DNA from 3 places in the Pseudarthrobacter sp. NKDBFgelt genome. Region 1 is predicted to be linked to each of the others. Evidence: riboswitches for the same ligand, from Rfam matches in the RefSeq annotation. Region 1 holds a riboswitch; each other region holds the start of a gene.
What was found. Region 1 has a riboswitch for thiamine pyrophosphate ahead of ACKAE7_RS03185 (ECF transporter S component). Riboswitches for the same ligand answer to the same signal wherever they lie in the genome.
Positions count from the first base shown of each region.

Region 2: another riboswitch for thiamine pyrophosphate. It lies ahead of thiC (phosphomethylpyrimidine synthase ThiC); the one in region 1 lies ahead of ACKAE7_RS03185 (ECF transporter S component).
Region 3: another riboswitch for thiamine pyrophosphate. It lies ahead of ACKAE7_RS19595 (FAD-dependent oxidoreductase); the one in region 1 lies ahead of ACKAE7_RS03185 (ECF transporter S component).

Region 1 is NZ_JBJURL010000007.1:28,338-38,015, reverse strand. It holds gene ACKAE7_RS03235 (Na+/H+ antiporter subunit D) at 1-1,194, shown strand, start outside; gene ACKAE7_RS03230 (Na+/H+ antiporter subunit E) at 1,191-1,736, shown strand; gene ACKAE7_RS03225 (monovalent cation/H+ antiporter complex subunit F) at 1,733-2,011, shown strand; gene mnhG (monovalent cation/H(+) antiporter subunit G) at 2,001-2,402, shown strand; gene ACKAE7_RS03215 (DUF4235 domain-containing protein) at 2,477-2,740, opposite strand; gene ACKAE7_RS03210 (CDGSH iron-sulfur domain-containing protein) at 2,831-3,124, opposite strand; gene ACKAE7_RS03205 (iron-containing redox enzyme family protein) at 3,135-4,190, opposite strand; gene ACKAE7_RS03200 (DUF4383 domain-containing protein) at 4,262-4,777, opposite strand; gene ACKAE7_RS03195 (hypothetical protein) at 4,876-5,025, opposite strand; gene ACKAE7_RS03190 (heme-degrading domain-containing protein) at 5,048-5,590, opposite strand; TPP riboswitch at 5,664-5,803, shown strand; gene ACKAE7_RS03185 (ECF transporter S component) at 5,868-6,491, shown strand; gene ACKAE7_RS03180 (ABC transporter ATP-binding protein) at 6,491-8,047, shown strand; gene ACKAE7_RS03175 (energy-coupling factor transporter transmembrane component T family protein) at 8,044-8,844, shown strand; gene ACKAE7_RS03170 (hypothetical protein) at 8,858-9,250, opposite strand; gene ACKAE7_RS03165 (hypothetical protein) at 9,344-9,678, opposite strand, start outside.
Region 2 is NZ_JBJURL010000044.1:14,440-24,117, reverse strand. It holds gene ffh (signal recognition particle protein) at 1-693, shown strand, start outside; gene ACKAE7_RS12945 (alpha/beta fold hydrolase) at 801-1,532, shown strand; gene thiC (phosphomethylpyrimidine synthase ThiC) at 1,609-3,432, opposite strand; TPP riboswitch at 3,427-3,534, opposite strand; gene ACKAE7_RS12935 (amidohydrolase family protein) at 3,614-4,696, shown strand; gene ACKAE7_RS12930 (VOC family protein) at 4,797-5,672, shown strand; gene ACKAE7_RS12925 (hypothetical protein) at 5,908-6,348, shown strand; gene rpsP (30S ribosomal protein S16) at 6,563-6,985, shown strand; gene ACKAE7_RS12915 (RNA-binding protein) at 6,987-7,229, shown strand; gene rimM (ribosome maturation factor RimM) at 7,337-7,885, shown strand; gene trmD (tRNA (guanosine(37)-N1)-methyltransferase TrmD) at 7,886-8,698, shown strand; gene rplS (50S ribosomal protein L19) at 8,973-9,332, shown strand; gene lepB (signal peptidase I) at 9,417-9,678, shown strand, end outside.
Region 3 is NZ_JBJURL010000113.1:546-9,475, reverse strand. It holds gene moeB (molybdopterin-synthase adenylyltransferase MoeB) at 1-925, opposite strand, end outside; gene ACKAE7_RS19625 (TetR/AcrR family transcriptional regulator) at 1,009-1,674, shown strand; gene ACKAE7_RS19620 (DUF3107 domain-containing protein) at 1,723-1,947, shown strand; gene ACKAE7_RS19615 (hypothetical protein) at 1,985-2,287, shown strand; gene ACKAE7_RS19610 (4a-hydroxytetrahydrobiopterin dehydratase) at 2,447-2,785, opposite strand; gene ACKAE7_RS19605 (thiazole synthase) at 2,829-3,641, opposite strand; gene thiS (sulfur carrier protein ThiS) at 3,647-3,883, opposite strand; gene ACKAE7_RS19595 (FAD-dependent oxidoreductase) at 3,880-5,235, opposite strand; TPP riboswitch at 5,231-5,348, opposite strand; gene thiE (thiamine phosphate synthase) at 5,376-6,125, shown strand; gene ACKAE7_RS19585 (RNB domain-containing ribonuclease) at 6,202-7,707, shown strand; partial or broken gene ACKAE7_RS19580 (DEAD/DEAH box helicase) at 8,011-8,930, shown strand, end outside.

The DNA of each region.
Region 1 (9,678 bases):
CTTTACGTAGGGTTCGAGATCCTGCTGACGGCAAGCTACGTGCTGATGACGCTGGGCGGCACCGGACCCCGCATCCGGGCAGGCGTCACCTACGTGGTGGTGTCCGTGGTGTCCTCGGTGCTGTTCCTCATCTCGATCGCCATGGTCTACGGCGCCACCGGAACCATCACCATGGCGGACCTGGCCATTAAGCTCGGTGAGCTGGACCAGGGCACCAGGACGCTGCTGCACGTGATGCTCCTGGTGGCGTTCGGCATCAAGGCCGCCGTTTTCCCGCTGTCCTTCTGGCTGCCGGACTCCTACCCCACGGCGCCGGCGCCGGTCACTGCCGTGTTCGCGGGCCTGCTCACCAAAGTGGGTGTGTACGCCATGGTGCGCACCGAGACGCTGCTGTTCCCCGGGGACTCACTGAACACCCCGCTGATGGTTGCCGCGTTACTGACCATGGTGGTGGGAATCCTTGGCGCATTGGCACAGAGCGACATTAAACGTCTGCTCTCGTTCACCCTGGTGAGCCACATCGGCTACATGGTTTTCGGCCTGGCCATGTCCTCCGTGGCGGGGCTCGGTGCCGCCGTCTTCTACGTGGTGCACCACATCACCATCCAGACCTCCCTCTTCCTGGTCACAGGGCTGATCGAACGCCGGGGCGGCAGCTCCTCCGTGGACCGGCTGGGCGGCCTCGCCAAGCTGTCCCCGCTGCTGGCACTGCTCTTCTTCGTGCCCGCCATGAACCTGGCCGGGATCCCGCCATTCTCCGGATTCCTGGGGAAGGTGGGGCTCATGCAGGCCGGCGTTGAACTGGGAACACCGCTGGCATACGTGCTGGTGATCGGCGGAGTGCTGACCAGCCTGCTGACCCTGCTTGCCGTAGCCAGGGTGTGGAACCGCGCGTTCTGGCGCAGGCCTTCCGACGCCGAACACCCGGATCCCGTGCTGCTGGCCACGCCTGCCGCCCGCGTCACCGGGCCGGGAGCCAAACCGAACACCGTCACCCTGCTGCCGCGCACCATGGTGGGCTCCACCATCGGGCTGGTGGTCCTGGGCGTCGGGCTGACTGTGTTCGCGGGGCCGCTGTTCATGGTCTCTGACCAGGCCGCGCACGACATGCTCGACAGGTCCTCCTACATCCAGGCAGTCCTGGGCGAGGACACCGACGTCCCACTGGTCCTTACCGCAGGGGGAGGGAAATGAGCCGCCGGCGCATTTCGCTGCGCCAGGAGCTTCCGCTCCTGGTGTGGCTGGTCATTGTCTGGGGGGCCCTGTGGCAGGACTTCAGCCCGGGCAACCTCCTGTTCGGGGCCCTGTTGTCAGTAGCAGTGGCACGCCTGTTCTACCTTCCGCCGGTGGAGCTCAGCGGACGCTTCAACATCCTGCATGCCATTCCGTTTGCGCTGATGTTCCTGGCCAAGGTGGTGATGGCCAGTATGCAGCTCCTGTTCCTTGCCGTGTGGCGGGGTCCCAGGGTGAAGAATGCCGTTGTGGCGGTGACCCTGCGCAGCCACCAGGACCTCCTGGTCACAGCCACGGGCCACGTGATTTCACTGATTCCCGGATCGCTGGTGGTCGAGGTGGACCGGTCAACATCAACGCTCTACCTGCACGCGCTGAACATCAGCTCCCCGCAGGAAGTCGAAAACCTGAAGAACGAGGTGCTGTCCATCGAAGCGGGGCTGATCAGGATCATGGGTACCAGGGATGAGCTTGAGATTTTGCGAACGGAGGCGGCCGCATGATGCAGGTTGTCCTGGCAGTGACCGCCGTGATTTTCTCGCTCGCAGCCGTCGGCGCCATCATCAGGATTTCCCGCGGCCCGTCGCTGCTGGACCGGGTGCTGGCCACGGATGTCCTGCTGGCCATCCTGGGTGGGGCCCTGTGCGTGGACATGGCCGTCAACCGGCACCTGAACAACCTGATGCTGGTGGTGGCCATCTCGATCATCGGCTTCATCGGGTCCGTGACGGTGGCAAGGTTTGTGGCAGACCGGAGGGAGCAGCCCAATGAGTCCTGATTCCACTGGCCTGGATGCCTGGGTGGACGTGCTGTCCGCGGTGTTCATGATTGTTGGGGCCACCATGTCCCTGGGGGCGGCCATCGGCCTGCTGCGGTTCCCCGACCTCCTGAGCCGCATGCATGCCGCCACCAAACCCCAGGTGCTGGGCCTGTTCCTGCTCCTGGCATCCATCGGACTGCAGATGCGCACCTGGTGGGTGTGGCCCGTGCTGCTGGTGGCCTGGATCTTCCAGCTGCTCACCGTACCGGTCTCTGCGCACATGGTGGGGCGTGCGGGCTACCGCACCAAGCACCTGCACCGCGAACTCCTCACCTCGGACGAGCTGGAGGCCGTGGTGCAAAAAGCCGCCGCCAAAGCCGCCCGTGAGGACGGTTCCGGCGACGGCTGAGTGCTGGTTGCTCGGGAGCCGGGAGCGGTGCAAAACATCCCGGTTGGGCGGGGCTATTGGGGCTGGACTGCGTGCTAGACGATGTCCTGGCTCTTGGCGAACCGGGTGATGGCCCGCTGGGTGCCGCGGTTGGCCAGGACCTGGATGATGGTGCTGACAGAGGCCGAGATCAGCGCGAACGTCAGCGCGGACTGCAGGCTCGTGGGGACGTCCTCGTCCTTGCCGGTAGGCGGCTTACGCCCGGTGGACTTTTCCCAGATGGTGTTGACCAGCTTGGTGCCGACGAAGCCGGCGCCGAGGCTCACGCCGGTGCCGAGCAGCTTGATGAAAAGGTTCATTCCTTAGTACTCCTTGCGGGCGGAAAACGGGCTGTTCCTAGCCTATCTGGCGTTTGCCGGGTCCCTTGCCCAGCGTGCCGCGTCGCTTGTTCAGTCTGACGGGGGTTCGGTGCGGAACTTGATCATCTTGTGGGTGCCGTCGCAATAGGGCTTGATGGCTGAGGCGCCGCACCGGCACAGCGCCACGGTTTTGCGGTCACGGGGAACCGGTTCGCCGGACGGCGTGACGAGCTCAAAGTCGCCGCGCACAATAAGGGGCCCGTCGGGGCAAACCACAATGGAGCTCTCGGTGGGTTCCTGGTTCATCTCTGCTCCTGCGGATCGCTGGGAAATTTGGTGGAAGTCGTTGTTGATGCCTGCGTGGAGCCCGTCAGTAGAGTTCATGCCCTGGTGCTCAGGCCGCAGCAGGCAAGGCCTGCCTCAGCGAGGTCCCGCCATTTTCCCAGGACTGCATGATGTGCGCGGACAGCCTGCCGTCCACGGCCATGACCGCGGTGGCTCCGAACAGGACGTCCGCCAGCAGGTGGGGTTCGGCCTCAACCAGCCCGCCCGCAAGGTCCCGGCCGGCAATCTGCTCGTGGACGGCGTCGGCCTCCACATGCTCGTCGAAGTAGTGGGTGACGTCCGTATCGAATCCATGCCGTCGGAAGCCCCTGCCGTACAGGCGGTTGGGCTGGGAGGACGTCATCTCATAGATGGCCAGATGCCCCGTGATGGCGCCCCGCAGCCGGCGGTTCAGGCCGAACAGGGACATCAGGTTCACAGCAGCGAGGGAGACCGCGGGGACGGCGTCCACGTATGCCCCGTACCCGTCCTCCATTCCCAGGCCCCGCATGGTGCGGGCAAAAAGGGCGCTGTGCATCCGCTCGGGCCGTCCGCCGCCGTACTCGTCCGCCTGGATTTCCACCAGTGCCGCTTTCGGCCTGCCGGAGAGCCGCGGGATGGCGAAGGTGTGCGGGTCGGCTTCCTTCAGCTGGTAGATGGACTTGTGGATCAGGAATTCCTTGAGCTGGCCCAGGCTGGCCTTCCGGGCCACATACCGGGAGAGGCTGGGGCCGGTGTCGCGTGCAGCCAGGCCGAACAGGATGTCTGCCACTGCGTCGCTGGTGACACCGGGTCCGGCGGGAAGGTCCAGGTCACCGGCGGCGGCCGCGGCAGCCTCCCGGAGCGCGGCTTCGAACGGTTTTTCCAGCAGCTGGCGCACCCGGATCAGTTCCGGGGCCCACTCCCACTCGTCACGCACGCCCTCAAGGCCCGAGTAGTGGAGCTCGTAGAGGCAGAAGAGCGTCAGCTGGAGGTCGTCGTCGCCAATGATGTCCAGGGTCTCGGGAAGATGGCCGGCCACCGTCCGGTGCAGGGCCTCATGGGCGGCCCCGTCCATGCCCGGCAGTTCCTTGAGGGCGTTGAATAAGGCGGTGCTGACGGGACCCCGTGCTGCTGGGATTTTCATGGTGCTCCTTCAGGTCTGGCGTGTGCCGGGTCCGTGCCCCCTGCGCTGGGGGCCCGGCCGGAAGATGGTGGTCAACGGCCGCGGGTGCCGGGCGCTGAAGACGTGGCGGTGCTGGAGGTGACGGCGCCGGAGCCGTCTCCGGCAGCGGCCGGGGCTGGTCCACGGGCGAGCATGATGGCCAGGGCAATCATGGCCAGGCCAAGGACCAGGTGGAGCCAGTTGTCGGCATCGTTTGCGGGGAGGAAGTTCGCCGGGGTGGTGTCTCCGACCAGGAGGCCGTACAGCCAGAGGACCAGGTAGATGACACCGCCGTAGATGAGGAAGTTCCGTGCCTGCGGGTGCGAGCGAGACATCAGGACGCCGGCAAGTCCAAAGAGCAGGTGCACGGAGTTGTGGAGGACGGACACCTGGAAGATCCCGAGCAGCAGCGCTCCTGAGGCGTGCCCGGCCAGGTGGAGCGCGTCAGAGTGTGAGGTGATGCCGGGAATGAATCCCAGGATGCCGGCCAGGCAGAACACGGCGCCCGTTGCGAGCGCCGCCTTCTGCAGGCCTGTTCGGGCGCCTGCCCGGCGGATGCTGGCTGCCATGTGCTGTACTCCTCAAACCCTGGAGACAACATAGTAAGCATGATTACTAAATAATTGCTAAGCAGGCTTTGTATTCTGCCGGCGTTGAGCGCCGGTCACTAGCCTTCCGGGCCGGCCCACGAGTAGGGGTTTGTGTCCGGACTTCCGCGGCGGCCGTGGTCGTAGCGTTGCTGCCAGGACTTCCCGACGGCGGACACCAGTTCCGCCAGCAGGGAATAGTAGGGGTGGTCCGGGCCGATGAAAATCATCTCGTCCCAGGCTTTCAGGGCGTCACTCCGCGCCGGCCGGCCGGAGGATATCGCGGAGAGCCTCGACCACCAGGTCATGGTCCTGCACCTGCGGCAATCCGGACACGGTGACGGTTGCTACGGCGCCCACCCCGGTGACGTACACGGGGAAGGAACCGCCGTGCGCGGCGTAGAGCGCCTGGTCGAACCAGGCATTGTCTTCAATACGTCCGCCGCTGAGCCGGGCGCGCAGCCCCACCAGCAGGGAAGGAACCTCGTAACGGGCGGCGGTCCGCTTCTTGGCCCGGATCCAGTGCCCGTTGTCCGGTGTTGCCCCCGGCAAGGCAACGTGGAAGAGGACCTGCTCGCCCTTGGTGATGTCGATGGCGATGGGAAGCCCGCGCTCCTTGCCCAGCTCCACCAGGAGCAGCCCCAGGTTCAGGGAGTCGTCCAGGGAGAAACCGGGAAATTGGAGTTCCCGGACCTCCGCCTCAATCCGCGCGATCAAGGCCTCCAGGGATCCCGCCGGCTGGGCATCGCGGGAATCCGGATCATACCCGGTCACATCTGGTGGATTCGCAGTCATGGCCCACAATCTACCCCTCCCTGCGGTAAACTGGACCACGCCCAACAGGGCGGATATTTCACCAAACAGAATCATTCAACGACAGGGGAGCGCCGCCGTCGGCATCACTGGCCATGCCAGGGACCGCAGGTGGGCGCTGAGAGTGCGGACAGCCGCAGACCCTCGAACCTGATCCGGTTAGTACCGGCGCAAGGGAGTCGAGTTCTCGAAGTGCGCGCAGCGGCAGCAGTGCCGGTAGCCGCGTCCACTTTCCCCTCCTGTTCCTCAGGAGGACCACATGGCTACAACAGCAGTCAAGAAGCCCGCCGGCAAGTCCTGGCGCGTCGTGGACATCGTGGTGGCGGCCCTCATCGCCGTCGCCGGCGGCGTCATTTTCTGGGCCTGGTCCCAGGGGGCCGCCGCAGTCTCCGGACCCATGAACGCCGTCTACCCGCCCCTGACCGGCCTGATCGCCGGCGGCTGGATGATCCCGGCCGTCCTGGGCATGCTCATCATCCGCAAGCCAGGCGCCGCGCTCTTCTGCGAGACGGTGGCCGCCACGGGTGAACTGTTTATGGGCTCCCAGTATGGGGCGTCCGTACTGTTCTCCGGATTCGTCCAGGGCCTGGGTGCCGAGATCATCTTCGCCATCTTCGTGTACCGGAAGTTCAACCTGCCCGTGGCACTGCTTGCCGGCGCCGCCGCCGGCCTTTTCTGCGGCCTGAACGACTCCTTCGCGCCGTGGGGCTGGAACATCGCCTACGCCGCCGGCGACAAGCTGGCCTACATCATCTTCACCGCCATCTCCGGCGCCATCATCGCCGGGGCACTGTCCTGGATTGCCACCCGCGGCCTGGCCAGGACCGGGGTCCTGAGCTCCTTTGCATCACGCAAGGCGGCAACGGAGCCCGTCTTCTCCTGATGGGCGCCCCTTCGCGGCACGAGGAATCCGTGGCGGTGCGTCCGGCCTCCGTCACAGCCAGTGGCTGGGGCTGGAGGCATGCGGGGCGCGCCAAGCCGGCCGTCCGTGGCCTCGACCTGGAGATCCGCCCGGGGGAGCGGGTCCTCCTCCTGGGGCCCTCCGGCGCCGGCAAGTCCACGCTCCTGCATGCCCTGGCCGGGGTACTGGGGGACATAGACGACGACGGCGGCGACGCCAGCGAGTCCGACGAGACGGGCTCGCTGCTGGTTGACGGCGCCGTGCCCCGTGAGCAGCGCGGCCGGGCCGGGCTGATGCAGCAGGACCCGGAGACGCAGGTGGTCCTCTCCCGCGTCGGCGACGACGTCGCCTTCGGCGCCGAGAACCTCGCCGTGCCCCGCGACGCCATCTGGGCCCGCGTGCACGAGGCGCTGGACGACGTCGGACTTTCCCACCTGCCGCTGGACCACCCGACGTCGGCCCTGTCCGGCGGGCAAAAACAGCGCCTGGCGCTGGCAGGAATCCTCGCCATGCGGCCCGGCCTGATCCTGCTCGACGAGCCCACGGCGAACCTGGACCCTGCCGGTGTGCTGGAAGTCCGCGACGCCGTGGGCCGCTGCCTGGACAAAACCGGTGCCACGCTGGTTGTGGTGGAGCACCGGGTGTCCGTGTGGAAGGACCTGGTGGACCGGATCGTGGTGCTGCAGCCGGGCAGCGCCACCGATGATGCCGTGCTGCTTGACGGTCCTCCGGACCAGGTGCTCGCGGACGCGCGGACCATGCTGGCGGCGGCCGGTGTGTGGGTGCCCGGGTATGTTCCTGAGACACGTGCAAGGTCGGGCAACCCGGCTGCAGGCTCCGGCGATCTCCTGCTGGCGGCCGAACACCTTGCGGTTTCCCGGGAACGTCCGCGCCGCAGCGGCTTTCGGAAGGTCCCCACGGTGCCCGTCCAACACGATATTTCCGCGCAGGTCCGGGCAGGGCAGGCGCTGGCCATCACGGGCCCCAACGGGGCGGGCAAGTCAACGTTTGCGCTGACCCTCGCGGGACTCCTGGAGCCGGTGGCTGGAAAGGTGTCGGCCACCCTGGACCTCAGCCGCGGCGCCGGGATAGACCCTTATAAGTGGAAAGCCGAGCAGCTCATCGAGCGGATCGGCACCGTGTTCCAGGAGCCTGAGCACCAGTTCGTCACCGGGAAGGTGCTGGACGAACTCCTGTTCGGTCCGCGGCACCTGGGGCACGGTGAGGAGCGCGTGGACGAGCTGCTGGAGCGGTTGCGGCTGACCCACCTCGTGGACGCGAACCCCTATACGCTGTCCGGCGGCGAGAAGCGGCGCCTCTCCGTGGCCACGGTCCTGGCGGCACATCCCCGCGTGCTCGTGCTGGACGAGCCGACGTTCGGCCAGGACGCCAACACCTGGGCGGAGCTGGCCTCGTTCCTGTCCGAGCTCCTGGATGGCGGCACCGCCTTGGTGTCCGTGACGCACGACGCCGAGTTCACCGCCGCGCTGGGTGGAACCGAGCTGCGGATGGCTGCCGCCGAACCGGTGGCGCCATGAGGCAGGAACTGAACCTGCGGGGCAACCAGGCCCTGCTGACCCGCGCCAATCCCCTGAGCAAGTTCGCCGCCGTCTTCCTCATCACGGCAGTGCTGGCGCTTTCGATCGACTGGGTTTCCGCGTCAGTGGCGCTGGCCTTCGAATTCCTGCTGTTCCCGCTCGCAGGCCTGACGCTGACGCTGCTGTGGCAGCGCGGCTGGCCGCTGATCCTCGCGGCGGCGGTGGGGGGCTGGAGTACCTCAATCCTGGCTCCGGACAGCGGAAGGACGCTGATCGACGTCGGCATCTGGACCATGAGCGAAGGCTCGCTGGAACTGGGGATCGGCTTCATGCTGCGCGGGCTGGCCATCGCCCTTCCGGCGGTGCTGCTGATGAGCTGCACCGACCCCACGGACCTGGCCGATGCCCTGGCGCAGAAGGCCCGCCTGCCGCACCGCTTTGTGCTGGGGACCCTTGCCGCCATGAGGCTGGTGGGCCTGATGGCGGAAGAGTGGCAGACCATCGGCATGGCGCGCCGGGCCCGGGGCGTGGGTTCGCGCGGCAGTGCCGTTCAGCGGTTGAAGGCGACGCTGGGGCAGAGCTTCGGGCTCCTGGTGCAGGCAATCCGCCGGGCGTCACGGCTGGCAGTGACCATGGAGGCGCGTGGTTTCGGCGGCGGACTCCGGACGTGGGCGCGCGAATCCACCTTCAGCGCGCTGGATGCCTGGGTGCTTGCCGGGGGCGTAGTGATGGCGGGAACAGCGGTGGTTGCAGCAGTGTCCCTTGGGACATGGAACATGGTGTGGCTGGGAAGCTGATACCTGGGCCGGCCTAGGGGCAGGCATAGTTGTAGTCGAAACCCCTGGACACGAACTGGGCCAGCACCACCCTGCCGCCGCCGGTCAGCGGCTCGCTGGAGCAGGCGCTCGCCGCGCCGGAGGCGTTGAGGGACCCGGCCAGCCAGCTGGCAAGCGAATAGAGGTTGCTCGAGCTGCTGACTGTTCCGACAATCCGGTCCCACTGCTGGCCGGTCGAGTAGATCCCCACCTCGGCTCCGATGCTGTGGAAGAAGTCAGTCATGCCTTCGAGGACGGTCCGGTTGGCATCCTTGTCGGTGCGGGACCAGCTGTTCTCCGTTTCAACGTCCAGCCACCAGAAATATGAGGACGGGTTGCTGATCCCGCGGAAGTACGCGTCGTCGTAGGCCTTGGCGAAGCCGTACATATAGGCGCAGGCCTTGCCGTAGTCCCCGGCCTTGCAGGGGCCGTAAGGGTTGTGGACATCCTTGCCGGGCGGGTACTCGTCGTTTTCCGGCCATCAGGAGCCGGCGGCGCCGGGATTGGCGGTGTTGACGTACAGGGAGACTGTGGGCTGGCCGGGGTGGCCGGCGGAATCTTCGGCCCACCTGAGCTGCTCGGACAGGCAGGGGTTCGTGGTGTTGGCCAGGCCATTGTTGACGCCCACAATGGCAAACGCCTGTTCCGAGGGAAAATCTCCGTTGCACTGCGGCCACGAGATGTCGTTACCCAGAAATGACTGCTGCCCCTCCCCGGGTGAGGGAACGGCGTAGGCGGGGGCGCCGGTGACCAGGAGCAGCGCGGCAAGAAGCAGGCCAAACATTGCCGGCACGGCCCGTGGGTTTCCGGCGTGCA
Region 2 (9,678 bases), on a different contig from region 1:
CGGATGGCCTCGCGCATCCTGGACATGGGTGACGTCCTGACCCTGATCGAGCAGGCCGAGAAGTCCTGGGACAAGGACGAAGCCGCCCGGATGGCGAAGAAGTTCGCCGACCAGGAGGACTTCACCCTTGACGACTTCCTGGCCCAGATGCAGCAGATCCGCAACATGGGCTCCATGAAGAAGATGCTCATGATGATGCCGGGTGCCCAGAACATCCGCCAGCAGCTGGAGCAGTTCGACGAGCGCGAGATCGACCGCGTGGAGGCCATCGTCAGGTCCATGACCCCGCACGAGCGCGTGGCTCCCAAGATCATCAACGGCTCCCGCCGTGCCCGCATCGCCCGCGGTTCCGGCGTCCACGTTTCCGAGGTCAACGGCTTGCTGGAGCGCTTCGCGCAGGCCCAGAAGATGATGAAGAAGATGGCCCAGGGCGGGATGCCGGGCATGCCCGGGATGCCAGGCCTGCCGGGTGCCGGCGGCGGTGCCCGGAAGAACGCCAAGAGCGCGCCCAAGAAGAAGGCCAAGTCCGGAAACCCGGCAAAAGCCGCGCAGGAGCGCAAGGACGCCGAGGCCCGCAGGGCGAACGCCGCCAAGGCGCTGCCCACCGGCGCAGCTTTTGGCCAGCAAACGGGCGACTTCGATCCCTCCCAGCTGAACCTGCCCAAGGGCTTCGACAAGTTCCTCGGCAAGTAGCCATCCCCCTCTCCCAGCTAGGTAGCGCCAGGTGTCGTTTTGACCGTTCATAACGACACTTGGCGCTACTTGGTTGGGATACCGGGGCCGTGGAATAGGGTTGGGTCATGTTCAAGCAGAGGGTAGTGTTCGTGCACGGCGCGGGCAGCTTCGGTGCCGCGGCCTGGCCCCGCCAGCACGGTGTGGCCCTGTCCTACGATGCCCTGTTCCTGCGCCGGCACGGCTTCGATCCCGTTGCCGAACCCATCGAGTCCTCATTCGAGGAGGACACACGCATTCTGTTGGACTCCCTTGGGGACGACGGCAGGGGCATCGCCGGCGGGCACGTCGTGGCCCATGCGCAGGGCGCCATTGCAGCGATGATGGCCGCCGTCGAACGTCCGGACCTTGTCTACTCGCTGACCCTGGTGGAGCCGGCCTGCCTGTCCCTGACCGCTGAACTGCCGGCCACGGCGGCGCACATCGGGCTGATGCAGCCCCTGTTCAACGTCCGGCATCAACTCAGTGACGAGGATTTCCAGCGGGAGTTCGTCCGCAGGGTCTATGCCACCGACCTGCAGCAGCCGGTGACTGCCGAGGAGAAGCGTTCTGCCAGGCGGCTGCGGCTGCAGGCGCCGTCCTGGGAAGCCCCGCTGCATATCGTTCCCGGCGTGCCGACGCTCGTCCTGACCGGCGGCTGGGAGCCGCTCTACGAGGAGATCGCCGGCTACCTCCGTGAGACCGGGGCGCTTCACCGCACGGCCGCCGGCGGCCACCGGCCCCACGACTCCCCGGAAGGGGACCGCATCATCCGTTCGTTCATCAGCGACTCAAGCCGCGTGCAGGCGCGCGCCTCCTGATCCCGCCTGAACCTGCCCTCCACAGGAGCCCGTCCGGCCGGCCCCCAATGACCAGCCGGACGGAACCTGCAGGCTCCTACCGGCCCGGCGGAACGCTCAGCTCCGGCAAATAAACTTTCCCGCCGGCGGCCAGGAATTCCTCGCTCTTGCCCCGCATGCCGGCTGCCGCTTCGGCAAGGGCTGCCTGTGCCTCCGCGGATCCGAATTCGTCCCGGATGTCCTGGCTGATCCTCATGGAGCAGAACTTGGGCCCGCACATGGAGCAGAAATGCGCGGTCTTCGCCGGTTCGGCCGGGAGGGTCTCGTCGTGGAAGGCCTCGGCCGTCTCCGGGTCCAGCGACAACGCAAACTGGTCACGCCACCGGAACTCGAAGCGTGCCTTGGACAGTGCGTCATCACGTTCGTGGGCGCCCGGGTGGCCTTTGGCAAGGTCTGCCGCGTGCGCAGCGATCTTGTACGTGATCACCCCTGTCTTGACGTCGTCCTTGTTGGGCAGCCCCAGGTGTTCCTTGGGCGTGACGTAGCACAGCATTGCCGTGCCATAGCGGGCAATTTCCGTGGCTCCAATGGCGGAGGTGATGTGGTCGTAGCCCGGGGCCACGTCGGTCACCAGCGGGCCCAGCGTGTAGAACGGCGCGCCCTTGCACAGCTCCTGCTGCCGTTCCACGTTCTCCCTGACCAGGTGGAACGGAACGTGTCCAGGACCCTCCACCATCACCTGGACGTCGTGCTCCCAGGCACGCTGCGTGAGCTCGGCGAGCGTGTCCAGTTCGGCAAACTGCGCGGCATCGTTGGCATCCGCCGTCGCCCCCGGCCGCAGGCCGTCACCCAGGGAAAACGCGACGTCGTACCGGGCGAAAATTTTGCAGAGCTCATCGAAGTGCGTGTAGAGGAAGTTCTCCCGGTGGTGCGCCAGGCACCACCCGGCCATGATGGACCCGCCCCGGGACACGATGCCCGTGACGCGGTTGGCGGTCAGGGGAACGTAGCGAAGCAGCACGCCGGCGTGGATGGTCATGTAGTCCACCCCCTGCTCGCACTGTTCGATGACGGTGTCACGGAAGATCTCCCAGGTCAGGGCGTTGGCTTCGCCGTTGACCTTCTCCAGGGCCTGGTAGATGGGGACGGTGCCGATCGGGACAGGCGAATTGCGGATGATCCACTCCCGGGTGGTGTGGATGTCGTCGCCGGTGGAAAGATCCATGACGGTGTCGGCGCCCCACCGGGTTGCCCACTGCAGCTTGTCCACTTCTTCGGCGATTGAACTGGTCACTGCCGAGTTGCCGATGTTGGCGTTGATCTTCACCAGGAAGGCCTTGCCGATGATCATCGGCTCGGATTCGGGGTGGTTGATGTTGTTGGGAATGATGGCCCGTCCTGCGGCGAGTTCGCTCCGTACCAGTTCAACATCGCAGTTCTCCCGCAGCGCCACGAAGCGCATTTCCGGGGTAATGAGGCCCTGCCGTGCGTAGTGCATCTGGGTCACGGTCCGTCCCTCGACGGCGCGGCGGGGCACGGGAGGCGCTCCCTTCCACTCCGCACTGGCGGCGCCGCGGCGCACGGCCGAGCGTCCGTCGTCGAGCAGGTTCCTCTCCCTGCCGCTGTACGCTTCCGTGTCTGCCCGCGCCTCGATCCATTCCTTGCGGAAAGGAGGAAGGCCCTGCACGGGGTCGCTCCCCGGGCCGGCCGTCCGGTAAGTCCGGAACGGCTGGTTCGGCACGCCGTTGGGCGACGGCTCCAACGCGATTTCCGTCACGGGAACACGGATACCGGTCCCGGCGTCCTCGAGGTAGGTCAGGGAATGGGATTTCAGGGATTGCGTTACCGGGGGCGGGTTCACGCCAGTGGCGGCACCCGGGTTGTTGCGGGCAGGGTTCAGCTGCTGATTTGGTGTATTCAAGGAATACTCACTTCCTTCGCCGGCATTACCCGGACAGGTTCGACGGTCGCAGGCTGCGTCAGCCCGATCTCAGCCCCTGCAGGGGCACCCGTGTGGTCAAGATGAAAGCTACCACAGCCTTTCTTTCGGGGTTTGTCACATTGCCGGTGCTAGCCTGACCGGGCGGGAAAGAGGCAGATTCATGGCAGAAATTATCGAGTTCACGGGGAAGGTCCTGACCGGACCCGGGAGTGAACAGCGCGGACTGTGGTCTGTTGACGGGCGCCTGACGTTTCGCCGGCCGGCAAAGGCCCCTGACCGGAGCCTGGCGGGATGGGTGCTGCCGGGCTTCGTGGATGCCCACTGCCACATCGGGCTCGGCGTGGGAGGGGCGGTGGATGCTCCGACCGCCGAAGAGCAGGCACGGACCGACCTGGACGCAGGCACCACGCTGGTCCGCGACGCAGGTTCCCCGGCGGATACGCGGTGGCTGCAGGACAGAAGAGACGTCCCGGTGCTGATCCGCGCCGGACGCCGCGTTGCGCGCACGCGCCGGTACCTGCGGGGGTTCGCCGAGGAAGTTGAACCGGAGGGCCTGGTGGAAGCTGTCCGTAAACAGGCCAGGGAAGGCGACGGATGGGTCAAGCTCGTGGGGGACTGGATTGACCGCGACGCCGGCGACCTCGCGCCGTCGTTCCCTGCCGCCGTCGTCCGCGATGCCGTCCAGGCCGCCCATGACGAAGGCGCGCGCGTCACCGCCCACTGCTTCGCGGAAGAGACGCTCGACGACGTGCTGGACGCCGGCATCGACTGCGTCGAGCACGCCACCGGCCTCCTGCCGCGGCACCTGCCCCGGTTCGTGGAGCAGAAGGTGCCCATTGTGCCCACCCTGATCAACATCGCCACGTTTCCGGACATTGCTGCCCAGGCGGCGCCCAAGTTCCCACGGTATGCGGCCCACATGCGCTCACTGTGGGGACGGCGGGAGGAACGGGTGCTTGAGGCGTTCGAGGCAGGCGTGCGGATCTACGCCGGGACCGACGCCGGCAGCGTGATCAGGCACGGCAGGATCGCCGACGAGATCCTGGCCCTTCATGCTGCCGGACTGCCCATGGCGTCTGCCCTGGACGCCGCGTGTTGGAGTGCGCGGGAGTGGCTGGGCGCGGACGGCCTGGAAGAAGGGGCGCGGGCAGACGTTGTCGTGTGCCGGGAGGACCCGCGGAAGGTACCGGAAGCGGTTCATGGCCTGGCGCACGTTGTCCTGGGCGGTCGGGTCATCCGCTGAAAAGATATCCGGCCCGGGACTTGGAATAAATTGAAGCTTCAAGTAATTTTAAGTGTGTAAGGGCTGCCAACCGGAAGGCCCACAGCACCGGGAGTTATCAATGTCTGCACAAGCCGCAAGCCAGGATCTTCTGCCTGCCGACCTCGCCATGGGCACCGTGATGCTCAAGGTAGGCAACATGAAGGTGATGACCGACTACTACCAGCGCGCCCTCGGCCTGGAGGTCATTGCCGAGCAGGACGGCGGAATCTACCTCGGCCGTCTGCAGAAGCCGCTTGTGCACCTGGCGCCCGCACCCGGGCTGAACCTGCCGGGCAGGGGAGAGGCCGGCCTGTTCCACACCGCGCTGCTGTTTGAGAACCAGGCAGACCTGGCCGCCACCATCGCCACCGCCGCCCGGTTCGAACCGCGCTCGTTCACCGGCAGCGCCGACCACCTTGTCAGTGAAGCCTTCTACTTCAATGACCCCGAGGGCAATGGCATCGAACTCTATTGGGACCGGCCGCGCAGCAACTGGTCCTGGAACGGCACTGACGTGGTGATGGACAGCCTGGCACTCCCGCCGCAGCGGTACCTCGAGCAGCACCTGACGGAAGATTCCCTGGAGCGCCAGCTCGGGTCCGTGGCGGGCGTCGGCCACGTGCACCTCCAGGTGGGCGACGTCCAGACAGCCCGCGACTTCTACGTGGGGACCCTCGGCTTCGAGAAGACCGCCGGCTGGCACGGACAAGCCCTGTTTGTTTCCGCCGGCCGCTACCACCACCACATGGCCATGAACGTCTGGAACAGCCGCGGGGCGGGACCGCGCAAGGACACCCTCGGCCTGGGCGAGGTCCTCATCGAGGTGCCGTCCGGGGACGACGTCGGCTCCCTCGCCGACCGCCTCAAGGTCGCCGGTGTTGCCGCCCACCACACCGGAGCCGAACTCCGGTTCGAGGATCCGTGGCGCAACCGCATCCGGGTGGCTGTGCGCTGACCACCGGGTATGCCGGCGCTGCACGCGCCCTGTTCCGGCGGCCTGGAGCTGCCGGGAAATTCCGGCCGCAGCTCTGCCGGGCATGACTCCGGACCGTGCTGGATCCGAATGGGGCTGAATGCGGTCCGGGCTGAATTCGAACTGGGCTGAATTCGAACTAGGCTGAATCCGAACGGCCGGGCAGGAGCAGCCTCCCGGCGGCCGCACCACCGCCAACGGAATGAGGGCAATCCCCATGGGCTTCACCGAGATCTTTGTTGCCACCCACGACGCAGCACTGAAGCGTGCTGGCGTCCTTGACGGCGGCGGCAGCGCGCCCGCAGGTGACGCGGTCCGGATCCCGGACATCAGCGATTTCGAAGTGGAGCAGCTGGGCGACCTGGCCGGTGCCGCCGTGCACGCCGGAGGAGCCGATTACGAACTGACCATGGTGGATGTGGGCAGCGATTCGCTCCTGGCCGTGCCCCCGGCCATGGTGCGCGCCCTGGCCGACCTGCTGTCCTATGAAACCGAAGGGGAAGGCGACATCCTCGAAGAGGTCGCCGAACAGTGGGCCGCGCAGGATGACATGCCGTTTGGCGCTGCAGAGGCGCGGACTTACGTGCAGCGGCTCGCCGAACTCGCCAGCGGAATCGACGACTCGGAGCGTACCGGCCTGTACGTCTGGTCCGCCTGAGCTGATCCGGCCGGAACCTCCGGCCGGCGTCGCCCGTGTCACGCCGCGCCAAGTCGAAATCCTGGCGCTGATCTGGCACAATAGACAGGTACTCGATCTGCGTGGCCCCTCTCTCCGCGTCTGGATCCTGTCCTTCGAACCCGCAAGTACGGCCCGCCCCACGGGTGCAGAACGCCGGGTTCACCCCCTTTCTGAAACAGGAGTGACCACAACAGTGGCCGTAAAGATTCGCCTTAAGCGCTTTGGCAAGATGCGCGCACCGTACTACCGCATCGTCGTCGCGGACTCACGCACCAAGCGTGACGGCCGCGCCATCGAAGAGATCGGCAAGTACCACCCCACCGAAGAGCCCTCATACATCGAGGTCAACTCCGAGCGTGCCCAGTACTGGCTGTCCGTCGGCGCCCAGCCGTCTGAGCAGGTTGCCGCGATCCTCAAGATCACCGGTGACTGGCAGAAGTTCAAGGGCCTGCCGGGCCAGGAAGGCACCCTGAAGACCAAGACCCAGAAGGAAGCCTTCGTTGCCCCGGAAAAGGGTTCCGTGATCATCCCGGAAGCCATCACCAAGAAGGCATCCAAGTCTGATGCAGCCGAAGCTCCTGCCGAGGCCGAAGCAGAGACCACCGAGGCTGAGTAGATTGCTGGCAGAAGCGCTGGAACACCTGGTCCGCGGAATCGTTGATTCCCCGGATGACGTCAAGGTCAGCTCCAAGAACAACCGCCGCGGGGACACCCTCGAAGTGCGCGTTCACCAGGACGACCTCGGACGGGTGATCGGCCGCCAGGGCCGCACGGCGCGTGCACTGCGCACCGTGGTGGCAGCTCTGGCCGGTGGCGAACCGGTGCGGGTCGACGTTGTCGACACCGACCGCCGCCGCTGAGCGCTCGGCACTATTCAGTTTTAGCTCCGGCCCCTCCACCCATGCGGTGGAGGGGCCGGAGTGCTTTCACCAGAGCACCGAAAACCACATCCAACACAGAGGAACACATGCAGCTTCAGGTGGCACGAATCGGCAAACCGCACGGTATCCGCGGCGAAGTGACGGTCCAGGTCCTGACCGACGCCCCTGGAGACAGGTTCGTGCCGGGCACCGAATTCGTGGTTGAGCCGGCGTCAGCGGGCCCGCTCACCGTAAACAGCGCCCGCTGGAACAAGGACATCCTGCTACTGGGCTTCGACGAAATTCGGACCCGCAACGAGGCGGAAACCCTCCGGGGCGCCAAGCTTTTCATTGAAACCGAGGAGTTGGACGAAGACGACGACGAAGGCTGGTACGAGCACGAACTCGTCGGCCTGGAGGCCAGGATCGGTCCCCGAGTGGTCGGCAAGGTTACCGCACTGAACACCATGCCTGTCCAGGACCTCCTGATGGTCACCACGCCGGAGGGCAAGGAAATCCTGGTTCCCTTCGTGGAGCAGATCGTGCCCGAGGTCAATGTTGACGGGGGGTTCATCCTCCTCACGCCGCCGGACGGCCTCTTCGAGCTGAATGCGGAGGAGCAGGCAGCCGCTTCGGAGCCGGAGGAGAAAGCCTAGATGCGGATCGACGTCGTCAGCATTTTTCCCGAATACCTGGCACCCCTGGAACTGTCCCTGATCGGAAAAGCCCGCCAGGACGGCATCCTGGACCTCCGCGTCCACGACCTCCGCGCCTTCACCACGGACAGGCACCGCACCGTCGACGACACGCCCTACGGCGGGGGCGCCGGCATGGTGATGAAGCCCGAACCGTGGGCGCAGGCCCTGGAGCCCATCGCTGCCGACCGCCCGGAGGGATCGGGCAGGCCGGTCCTGATCGTGCCGTCGCCGGCGGGGGAGAGGTTCACCCAGGCGCTGGCGTACGAACTGGCCGAGCAGGAGCACCTTGCGTTCGCCTGCGGACGCTACGAGGGCATCGACGAGCGCGTCATCGAATGGTCCCGGGAGCATTTTGACGTCCGCCCCGTCAGCCTGGGGGACTACGTCCTCAATGGCGGCGAGGTTGCGGTGCTGGCCATGGTGGAAGCCATTGGACGCCTGCTGCCGGGCGTGGTGGGCAACCCCGAGTCCCTGGTGGAGGAATCCCATTCCGACGGGCTCCTGGAGTACCCCGTCTACACCAAACCCTCTGTGTGGCGCGAGCGGGAAGTGCCTGCCGTGCTGCTGAGCGGGAACCACGGCAAGATCGCGCAGTGGCGCCGCCACGAACAGTTCCGGCGGACGGCGGAGCGCCGCCCCGACCTCCTCGAAGCGTTCGACGCCGGCAAGCTGCCACGTGCCGACCGCACCGAACTGCAGGACCTGGGATACGACGTCGTGGACGGCCGCCTGCGCCGCCGACCCGGCGCTGAAGGCACACCACAGGACTAATGGCGTCATGATGCCGTGGCCGGCTCCCTGGGCTCCGGGAGCTGCAGGATTGGCTGTAGCCCCCGCGGTGTGGCAAAATTAGTCCTTGTGTCTGCTGGGTCCGCACCTGCCACAGGGGGAGCGCAACCAACAGCTAAGGCAACCGGCCTCATCAATCAGTGAAGTGGCCGGACCACTTACCTTTCGGCGGAAATCCCCAGTGCGCCACGAGCGCCCCAGGTTTGCTGCCGTGACCCAAAGTGAATGACCTGTGGCGTTCACCAGGAGTGCAATTATGCATATTCTCGATTCCCTCGATGCAGCCTCGCTGCGTACCGATGTTCCCGAGTTCCGCGCGGGTGACACCCTCAAGGTGCACGTGAACATCATCGAAGGCAAGAACTCCCGTGTCCAGGTATTCCAGGGCTTCGTCCTGGGCCGCCAGGGCGACGGCGTCCGTGAGACCTTCACGGTCCGCAAGGTTTCCTTCGGCGTCGGCGTGGAGCGTACCTTCCCGGTTCACTCCCCGATCATCGACAAGATCGAGGTCGTCACCAAGGGTGACGTCCGCCGCGCGAAGCTTTACTACATGCGTGCACTGCGCGGTAAGGCTGCGAAGATCAAGGAAAAGCGCGACTTCAGCACCGCCAAGTAAGTCCTTTCGGACTGCAGAGGCCGGGCCGCGGCCGTATCCGGCCAGCGCCGGAGCCATTCAGCACCAGCGCCCAGGATACGGACCATGGACCACACAAAACGCCAGCCCCGGAAAATGGGCTGGCGTTTTGCGTTCCTGGCCGTCATCCTGGCGGTTGCGGTCAGCGGACTGGTCCGATCGCTGTGGCTTGATGTCTACTTCATCCCGTCCGCGTCCATGGAACCCGTGCTGGAAGGCGGGGACCGCATCCTGGTTTCCCGGACCGATTTCCGCGCTGAGCCCATCCGGCGCGGGGACATCGTCGTCTTTGACGGAAGGGGCAGTTTCGCCCCGCTCAATAGCGGCA
Region 3 (8,930 bases), on a different contig from region 1:
TGAGTCCTGCCTTCCGCGAGGCCAGCATGGTGGCGAGCTGCGCGGCCGTGACGGAATGTTCGGTGTCCGCCTGTTCTGCCGGCGCAATCCCGCAAAAGGCCTCATAGTCCGTCAGCTCCGTGATCGGTTCCGCGGCCGGGTCCTTGGATACGCGGATCTCCCGCCAGCTTCCGCCCAGCGCATCAAACAGCGCCACCCGCCCCAGCAGGGAACGTCCGACGCCGGTAATCAGCTTGACCGCTTCGGTCACCATCAGCGACCCCACGGCCGCGCACAGCATGCCGAACACGCCGCCCTCACCGCAGGAGGGCACAGAGCCCGCGGGGGGCGCCTCAGGGTAGAGGTCCCGGTAGGTGGGCCCGTGCTTTTCCCAGAACACGCTGACCTGTCCGTCAAAACGGAAGATGGAGCCCCAGACGTAGGGTTTGCCCAGGATGGCCGCTGCGTCATTTACCAGGTAGCGGGTGGCGAAATTGTCAGCGCCGTCGAGGATGAGGTCGTAGCCCGCGAACAGTTCCAGTGCGTTGGTGGCATCAAGGCGGATATTGTGCAGCCGGACGTCCACCAGGGGGTTCAACGCGGCGATGGCATCGCGTGCCGACTCGATCTTGGGGCGGCCAACGTCCGCCACCCCATGAATGACCTGGCGCTGCAGGTTGCTAAGGTCAACGTCGTCGTCGTCGATGATTCCCAGCGTGCCTACGCCGGCGGCGGCAAGGTACAGGAGCGCAGGGGACCCGAGTCCGCCGGCACCGATCACCAGCACCTTTGCATTCTTGAGCCGCCGCTGCCCGAGGGCGCCGATCTCGGGGATGATGAGATGCCTCGAGTAGCGTTCCACCTCTGCGGCGGTGAGGTCGGCTGCCGGTTCCACCAGCGGATCCAGGGACACAGGTGAAACATTTGCGCTGATTGTCGAAGCCATACTTCAATGTATGCCCCGGGATACCGCCCGGTCATATTACCCCGCAGTAAAGTGGAGGTAACTGCAACGAAAGAAGGACAACCGTGGTCCATGAAGCACGGGCTAACCGCCCGCCGGCCGCCGAACCGCAAGCTCCCTCGCGTCCTGCAGGCCAACGGTCAGCCAGGCTTCCCCGGGACGAGCGGCGCGCCCAGCTCCTCATGGCAGCCCAGGAAGTCTTCGTGGCCAACGGTTACCACGGTGCAGCCATGGATGAAATCGCCGAGACGGCCCACGTCAGCAAGCCGGTGCTCTACCAGCACTTTCCCTCAAAACGGGAGCTGTACCTGGCCCTGCTGGAGAGCCACCTTGCGTCCCTGACGGACCTCATGCTGGGGGCCCTGAACTCCACGACGGACAATGACGAGCGCGTGCAGGCCGTCATGCGGGCCTACTTCCAGTTCATCGCCAACGATGACCAGGCGCACCGGCTGGTGTTTGAGTCGGACCTGGTCAATGATCCGGACGTCAGCGCACGCCTGGAAACCTTCAACAGGACGTTTGCCGACGCCATCGCACGCGTCATCGCCGAGGACACCAAGCTCCCCCATCTCGAGGCGCAGCTCCTGGGCCGGGGGCTCGCCGGAATGGCGCAGGTCAGTGCCCGCTACTGGCTTGAAACGGACGGCAACCTGGACCTCGATGTAGCCAGCGACCTCATCTACCGTTTAGCTTGGCGCGGAATCTCTCGCTTCCCCAAAGAGTCCTAGACTACAAATAAGACATAACCAACGAACGTGAATGGCTGGGAGGCCCCTGTGGAAATTAAAATCGGCGTTCAGAATATCGGCCGCGAAATTGTCCTGGAATCAAACGAGGATGCGGATTCGGTAGCCAAGATTGTTGAGGATGCCATCACCAAGGGCAGCGAACTCCGCCTGAAGGATGACAAGGGACGCCTGATCATTGTTCCCGGAAACGCCCTGGGCTACGTGGAGATCGGAGCCGAAGAGGCACGGCGCGTAGGTTTCGGCCAGTTCTAGGGCCTGCCGACGAACCACCCGTAGCCCAAGGAGGACCATGCTTTCGCTGACCATTGTTGTACTGGCCGCCGCCGCAGCAGGCTTTATTGTCTGGGCAAACGACAAGCGGCATGCCAAGTACGGGGCCGGCGTGCCTGCCGGGGTTTCCGTGGCCGTGGCAGCCCTGGCATGGATCATCCTGATGGCCGCCGGATTCGGATACCTGCCGGGACGCACCTGGATTCCCTGGGTCCTGCCGATCGTGCTCGGAGCCGCGTCCGCAACGACGGCCGCCATCTACCTCGGCCGTTCACGTGCGCGTCAGGATACCCAACGGCTGACTGCAATCCTTCGGGCCTGAGGCCTGCCGAGCACCTCGTGCAGCGCACTCCAAGCCAGCCGGCAGTGGCCGCCACCCCTATGGGTGGCGGCCACTGCCCGTTAGGAACACAGGGGCTGGTGGCGCGGGCGCTCAGCGACCCGCCTGTTCTGCTGGGGGCAACTAACGCTGTGCCGGCAGCTATTGCCCCTGCACATACTTCGCCGGCTCTGCCTTGGCGCCCGCAGCTGCCGCTGCTTCACTTGCTCCTGCGGCTGCCGCGAGGTCCCGGCCGGTCACCTGTCCCCCGGCGTCGTGGGACGTGTAGCGGATAAAGACGCGGTTGTAACGCCAGTCAAGGTCCGGGTGGTGGTTCTGTTCCTCGGCCAGGCGTCCGACGGCGGCAATCAGCTCAAGTGCGGCAGCCGCCGTCGGCATCTTGAAGACGGTGACCAGCCCGCCGTTGCCGGCCCGCCAGTCAGGCAGTTCAGCCAGGGCTTCGTCGATCCGTTCCGGGGGAAGTGCATCTTTGCCGGCCACTGCTGCTCCTTGCATCAGGGCGCCACCCGGCAGACGGCGGGCCCTACAGGAACTCGGCCCGGCCTTCCATTGCCGACGACGCCAGCGCGTGTTCACGGCGGGGTATGCGACCAGCCGCTTTCGCCAGCCTACCGGCGATGACGGCGTGCTTGAAGGCCTCCCCCATCAGGGCGGGGTTCTGCGCCCGGGTCACCGCCGTGGCCAGGAGCACGGCGTCGCAGCCCAGTTCCATGGCGAGGGCGGCGTCGGAGGCCGTGCCGATGCCCGCGTCCAGCACCACCGGTACCGAGGCCCGGGACACGATGAGCTCGATGTTGTGCGGATTGAGGATGCCCAGGCCCGTCCCGATGGGCGAGCCGAGCGGCATCACAGCGGTAGCTCCGAGGTTTTCGAGCCGCAGGGCCAGGACGGGATCGTCATTGGTGTACGCGAAAACCTTGAATCCCCTGTTGACCAGCTGCTCCGTGGCGTCCACAAGCTCAACGGCGTCCGGCAGGAGGGTGTGTTCATCCGCGATGACCTCAAGCTTCACCCAGTCGGTTTCCAGGGCTTCCCGGGACAGTTCAGCCGTGAGGACCGCATCCCGCGCCGTAAAACACCCTGCGGTGTTGGGCAGGACCCGGATGCCGTGATCCACCAGCAGCTGGAAGAGCGAGCCCGCCTCGTTTGGCGAATAGCGGCGCATGGCCACGGTGGTCAGTGAAGTCCCGGACGCCAGGAGCGCGGCGCCCAGGCCGTCCAGGCTGGGCGCGCCGCCGGTGCCCATGATGAGCCGGGATGCCAGTGGGACGCCGTCGATCACCAGGGGGTCCTGAACGCCGGACAGCTGGCTGTTGGTGATGGTGGTTCCGGTCATGGTGGTCAGCCTCCCTGTACTGCCGTGACAAGTTCGACGTCGTCGCCTTCGGCGAGCGCCGTGGCGGACCACAGACTGCGGGGCACCACCTGGGCGTTGCGGGCTACGGCCACGCCCAGCTTCCGCCCGTCCGTGGCCCGGCCGTCCGCGGCCAGTGGACGGCCCGTGACCTCGCTGACGAGCGCGGTGATGGAAGCGTCGTCGGCCACGCTGCGGCCGGTTCCGTTCAGGGTGATGTTCATGCTGTCTCCTGGGTGTTGGGTGGGGTTGCAGCCGCTTCAACCAGGTGGGAGGGAGCAGCGGAAAACCGGCCGGGGTTGAACGGGGCCCAGCGGGGGTCCTCGATGCCGTCCATGAGTTCGCGGCAGATTGCGGCCGCAGCCGGGGTGAGCAGGATGCCGTGGCGGAAGAATCCGGTGGCAATGATGAGCCCCCGTACGTGGCGGGACCCTTGAGCGCCGGGCCTTCCGGGGGCGGGCTGCCTGCCCGCGGGTTCTTCTGGTAGCGGCACCCTTCCGAGCAGCGGGGCGTTGTCCGGTGTACCGGGCCGGGCGCGGGCCGTGCACTCGAGCAGCTCAAGCTCAGCGACGGCGGGCACCAGCACCTGGGCATCGCGGAGAAGCTGGTACACGCCCCCTGCCGACACCGCACCGGCGCTGGAGACGGCGCCCCTGCCCAGTGCGTCCTCACGCTGGGTTGCCCCGATCACCACGGTTCCGTCCTGCCTCGGAACGATATATACGGGGACCCCGCGCACCAGACCGCGGACTGTCGAGGTCACCAGGGGCCTGAGATGCACCGGTACCGCGAGCCGCAGGATGTCCCCATGGACCGGCCGCAGCGGCAGGTGAAGGTCCACCGGCAGTCCGGTGAGTTCCGGGGCGTGCAGTCCGTTGGCCACCACGGTCTCCCCGGCCAGTACGGTCCCTCCGCCTTCCAGGGCTACTCCGGCTACGGCATCGTCCCGCCAGAGCAGGCCTGATGCCTTGTCCGGCACGGCGAATCCGTCGGCGGCGCCGGCTACGCCGCTTCCGGCCACGCCGGCATCCCCGGCGAGGGCCCGGCGGAGGCAGGCCACCAGCAGCCGGGGGTCCACTTGGTGGTCCGCCGGCGTATCAAGCGCACAGGCGATGCCCGGGCTTAACAGCGGCTCCCGGCGGCGGGCCTCGCGGATGGTGAGCGGTTCAACCGTGAGCCCGTTGGCCAGCTGGACGGCACGCAGGTCCAGCAGCGACTGCCGGTCCGCGGCGTCGGCACCCACGGCGAGGGTCGGCGTCGTAAGATATCCGGGATCCGAGCCCGCGGCCGCAGCGAGGTCAGCAGCGAAACCGGGCCAGCGGACGGAGGCTTCGAGCATGAGTTCCAGGAGGTCCTCCTCCTGGTAATGCAGTTCGTTCACCGGCGCAAGCATCCCTGCGGCCGCCCGGCTGGCTCCGGAGCCGGGGGCATCGTCGATCACCACCACTGAACGGCCCGAACGCCTCGCTTCCCAGGCGATGCCGTGGCCTATGGCTCCTCCGCCGATCACCGCCACATCGGCTCTGATTGTTGAGCCGAAAGAAGGGGTGCCGGTTACGCCATGCACATCAGGCATCGATTGTCTCCTTCCCTACGCCGGTATTAACCGGATCAGGTCAAGCGGTCGGCTCTGACGCCCTCTCAGCCCGGCGCTTTGTGACAGCTGCCGCGGCTCCCGCAGTACGAGCCCAGTGTAAAGGAATTAGGCTGGCTCCCATGAATGTGTCCCACCCCCCTGCCGCCGCTTCCCGTCCGTCCGGTACCGACGCCTTTATCAACGCGGAAGGGAGTGCCGGGCTGCACGATGCGCGCCTGTACCTCTGCACGGACGCGCGCCGCAGCAGGGGCGACTTCGAGCAGTTCGTGGATGCCGCGTTCGCGGGCGGCGTGGACATCATCCAGCTCCGGGACAAGTCCATAGAGGCAGCCGAGGAGCTGGAACTTCTGGCCATCCTGAAGGAGGCGGCGGTCCGCCACGGCAGGCTGTGGGCAGTAAACGACCGCGCCGACATTGCCGTGCTGTCCGGAGCGCCGGTGTTCCACATCGGGCAGAAAGACCTTCCCCTTGAGGCAGCCCGGACGCTGCTGAACGGGAACGCCGCCATCGGCCTGTCCAGCCACAGCCCTGAACAGGTGGATGCCGCCCTGGCCGCGGCCGCCGGCCCGGCGGCGCTCGACTACTTCTGCGTGGGGCCGCTGTGGGCAACACCCACCAAGCCCGGCCGCGCCGCCGTCGGGCTGGACCTGGTGAAGTATGCGGCCGCGGCAGCAGCGGCGCAGGGGCAGGGACAGTCCGACGGCGGCGTGCCCTGGTTCGCGATCGGCGGGATTGACCACGGCAACGTGAAACAGGTGGTGGAAGCCGGGGCCAGCAGGATCGTGGTGGTCCGGGCCATTACGGAAGCCGATGACCCGGCAGCCGCAGCCGCATCGCTGCTCGACGCGCTGGACGCCGCCCGCCCGTAACGCGGCGCCGGATCTGCGGCGCATCCCGCGGGCGGTTCCCTGCACTATTCGCGGAATTCGGGCTACGCTGATTTTCGTGTCACATCATCGGCTGGCCCCCAGTGTCCACGAGCACACCAACGCCCTCGAGGCTGCCCTCAGCGCCCTGCGGACGGAGCTTGAGCTGCCGGGCGACTACCCGGAAGATGCAGTGGAGGACGCCGAGGCCGCGGTGTCGGCACTGCGGCTGCCGTCCCATGACCTGACGGGCATCGACTTCATCACCATCGATCCGGCGTCGTCCACGGACCTTGACCAGGCGCTCCACATTGAACGGGACGGCAGCAGCTACCGCGTGCTCTACGCCATTGCCGACGTGCCCTCATTCGTGGCTCCCGGCGGTCCGCTGGATGCCGAGACGCGGCGCCGCGGCCAGACCTTCTACACCCCGGACGGCCGCATTCCGCTGCACCCGGAGGTCATCAGCGAGGGCGCCGGAAGCCTCCTGCCGGGGCAGGACTGTTCCGCGTTTGTGTGGGACTTCCGCCTTGATGCCCGCGCCGAGGTCACAACCGTGACGGTCAGGCGGGCCCGGATGCGCAGCCGCGCCAAGCTCAGCTACAAGGGCGCCCAGGCGGAACTGGACGGCGGCAGCCCTTCAGACGTCCTGGTCCTCCTCAAAGAGGTGGGGCTCAAGCGCGTGGAGCTGGAGCGTGCCAGGGAGGGTGCCAGCCTGAACATGCCGGACCAGGAAATTGTCCAGCTTCCCGACGGCGGCTACCGGATTGCCGCGGCCCCGCAGCTTCCCGTGGAGGACTGGAACGCCCAGATCTCGCTCATGACGGGAATGGCGGCGGCGCAGCTCATGCTGGCCGGCAAAGTGGGCATCCTCCGCACCATGCCCTCACCGGACGAGCGTTCCCTGCACCATTTCCGGCTCCAGACGGAGGCACTTGGGAAGCCCTGGGACGGTGAGGTCAGCTACGGCGAATACCTCCGCAGCCTGGACCCCACCGATCCCCGCCAGCTGGCCATTATGCATTCGGCGGGAATGCTCTTCCGGGGTGCGGCGTATACGGCGTTCGACGGCACGGTCCCTGAGGACGCTGTGCAGTCCGCCATCGGGGCCGCCTACGCCCACACCACCGCACCGCTGCGCCGCCTGGTGGACCGCTTTGTCCTGGTGACCTGCGAGGCCCTGTGCAACGGCGGCGAGGTGCCCGGCTGGGTCCGTGAGGCGCTGCCGTCGCTTCCCGAGATCATGGCCGGCTCGGACCAGTTGGCGTCCCGGATGGAACGCTTGGCCCTGGACACAGTGGAGGCTGCGCTCCTGGTGAACCACATCGGACAGGAGTTCGACGCGATCGTGATCTCCGGGTCCAAGCCCCAGAAGGAAAACGGGAACGGCGGCAACGGAAAGAACGGCAACGGCCGCAACGGCAACGGCAACGGCGGCTCCGGCATCATCCAGATTGCAGAGCCTGCCGTCACGGCCCGTTGTGCCGGCGAACTGGTGGCCGGAACCAAGGTCCGGGTGCGCCTCGTGTCCTCTGACATTGCCACCCGGGAAGTGCATTTCGAGCTGGTCCCCTCCCTGTCCTGAGAGGGGCGGTTTCTCCTGCGGGTTGGCAGGCACACCGGGCCAAAGCCGGGTTTCCGTTTCCGTGCGGCTAGACTGAAGAGGTAGAAATGGATGCCCGGTCGTTGATTTCCTTGATTTGAAACCAACAAGCCCGCCCCTACGCGATCTTGAGATACACCCGCTGGTCACCAGTGCCAGCATTTTAGATAGCCCGCGATCGGCTTCCACTGGAATTGCTTGCGCGCCTGAGCGTGCTCCGGAACGGCCTTGGGCCGGCCCGTTGAGCAGGCAGCGCCAATGCCCAAATGAATAAGGAAACTCCACGTGAGTGAATTGCATACCCACCAGCTTCTGACGGACGACTCCGGCACCGAAACGATCGAGCCGGAAGAGACCATCATCTCCGACGAGAAGCCGCATGAGATTGAGGAGAAGTCCTTCGCGGACTTCAACGTCCGCGCCGACATCGTGGAATCCCTGGCGGACGCCGGAATCACCCATCCCTTCCCCATCCAGGCCATGACCCTGCCGGTGGCCCTCTCCGGCCACGACATCATCGGCCAGGCGAAGACCGGCACCGGCAAGACCCTGGGCTTCGGCATTCCCGCCCTGCAGCGGGTGGTGGGCCGGGACGACGCCGGCTACGAAAAGCTCGCTGTTCCCGGCGCGCCGCAGGCCCTGGTCATCGTCCCCACCCGTGAACTGGCGGTGCAGGTGGCCAACGACCTGCAGACGGCCTCCCGCAAGAGGAACGCACGCATCGCCACCATCTACGGCGGCCGGGCCTACGAGCCCCAGGTGGAAGCCCTGAAGAATGGCGTGGAGGTTGTGGTGGGAACCCCCGGGCGCCTCATCGACCTCTACAAGCAGAAGCACCTGAGCCTGAAAAACGTCAAGGTCGTCATCCTGGACGAGGCTGACGAAATGCTTGACCTCGGCTTCCTGCCCGACGTCGAAACCCTGATCGCAGCCACGCCGGCGGTCCGCCAGACCCTGCTGTTCTCCGCCACCATGCCGGGCCCCGTCATTGCCATGGCCCGCCGCTACATGACCCAGCCCACCCACATCCGTGCTGCTGATCCGGATGACGAAGGCCTCACCAAGCGGGATATCCGCCAGCTGATCTACCGTGCGCACAGCATGGACAAGATCGAGGTGGTGGCCCGCATCCTCCAGGCCAAGGGCCGCGGCCGGACCATTATCTTCACCAAGACCAAGCGCACCGCGGCCAAGGTCGCGGAGGA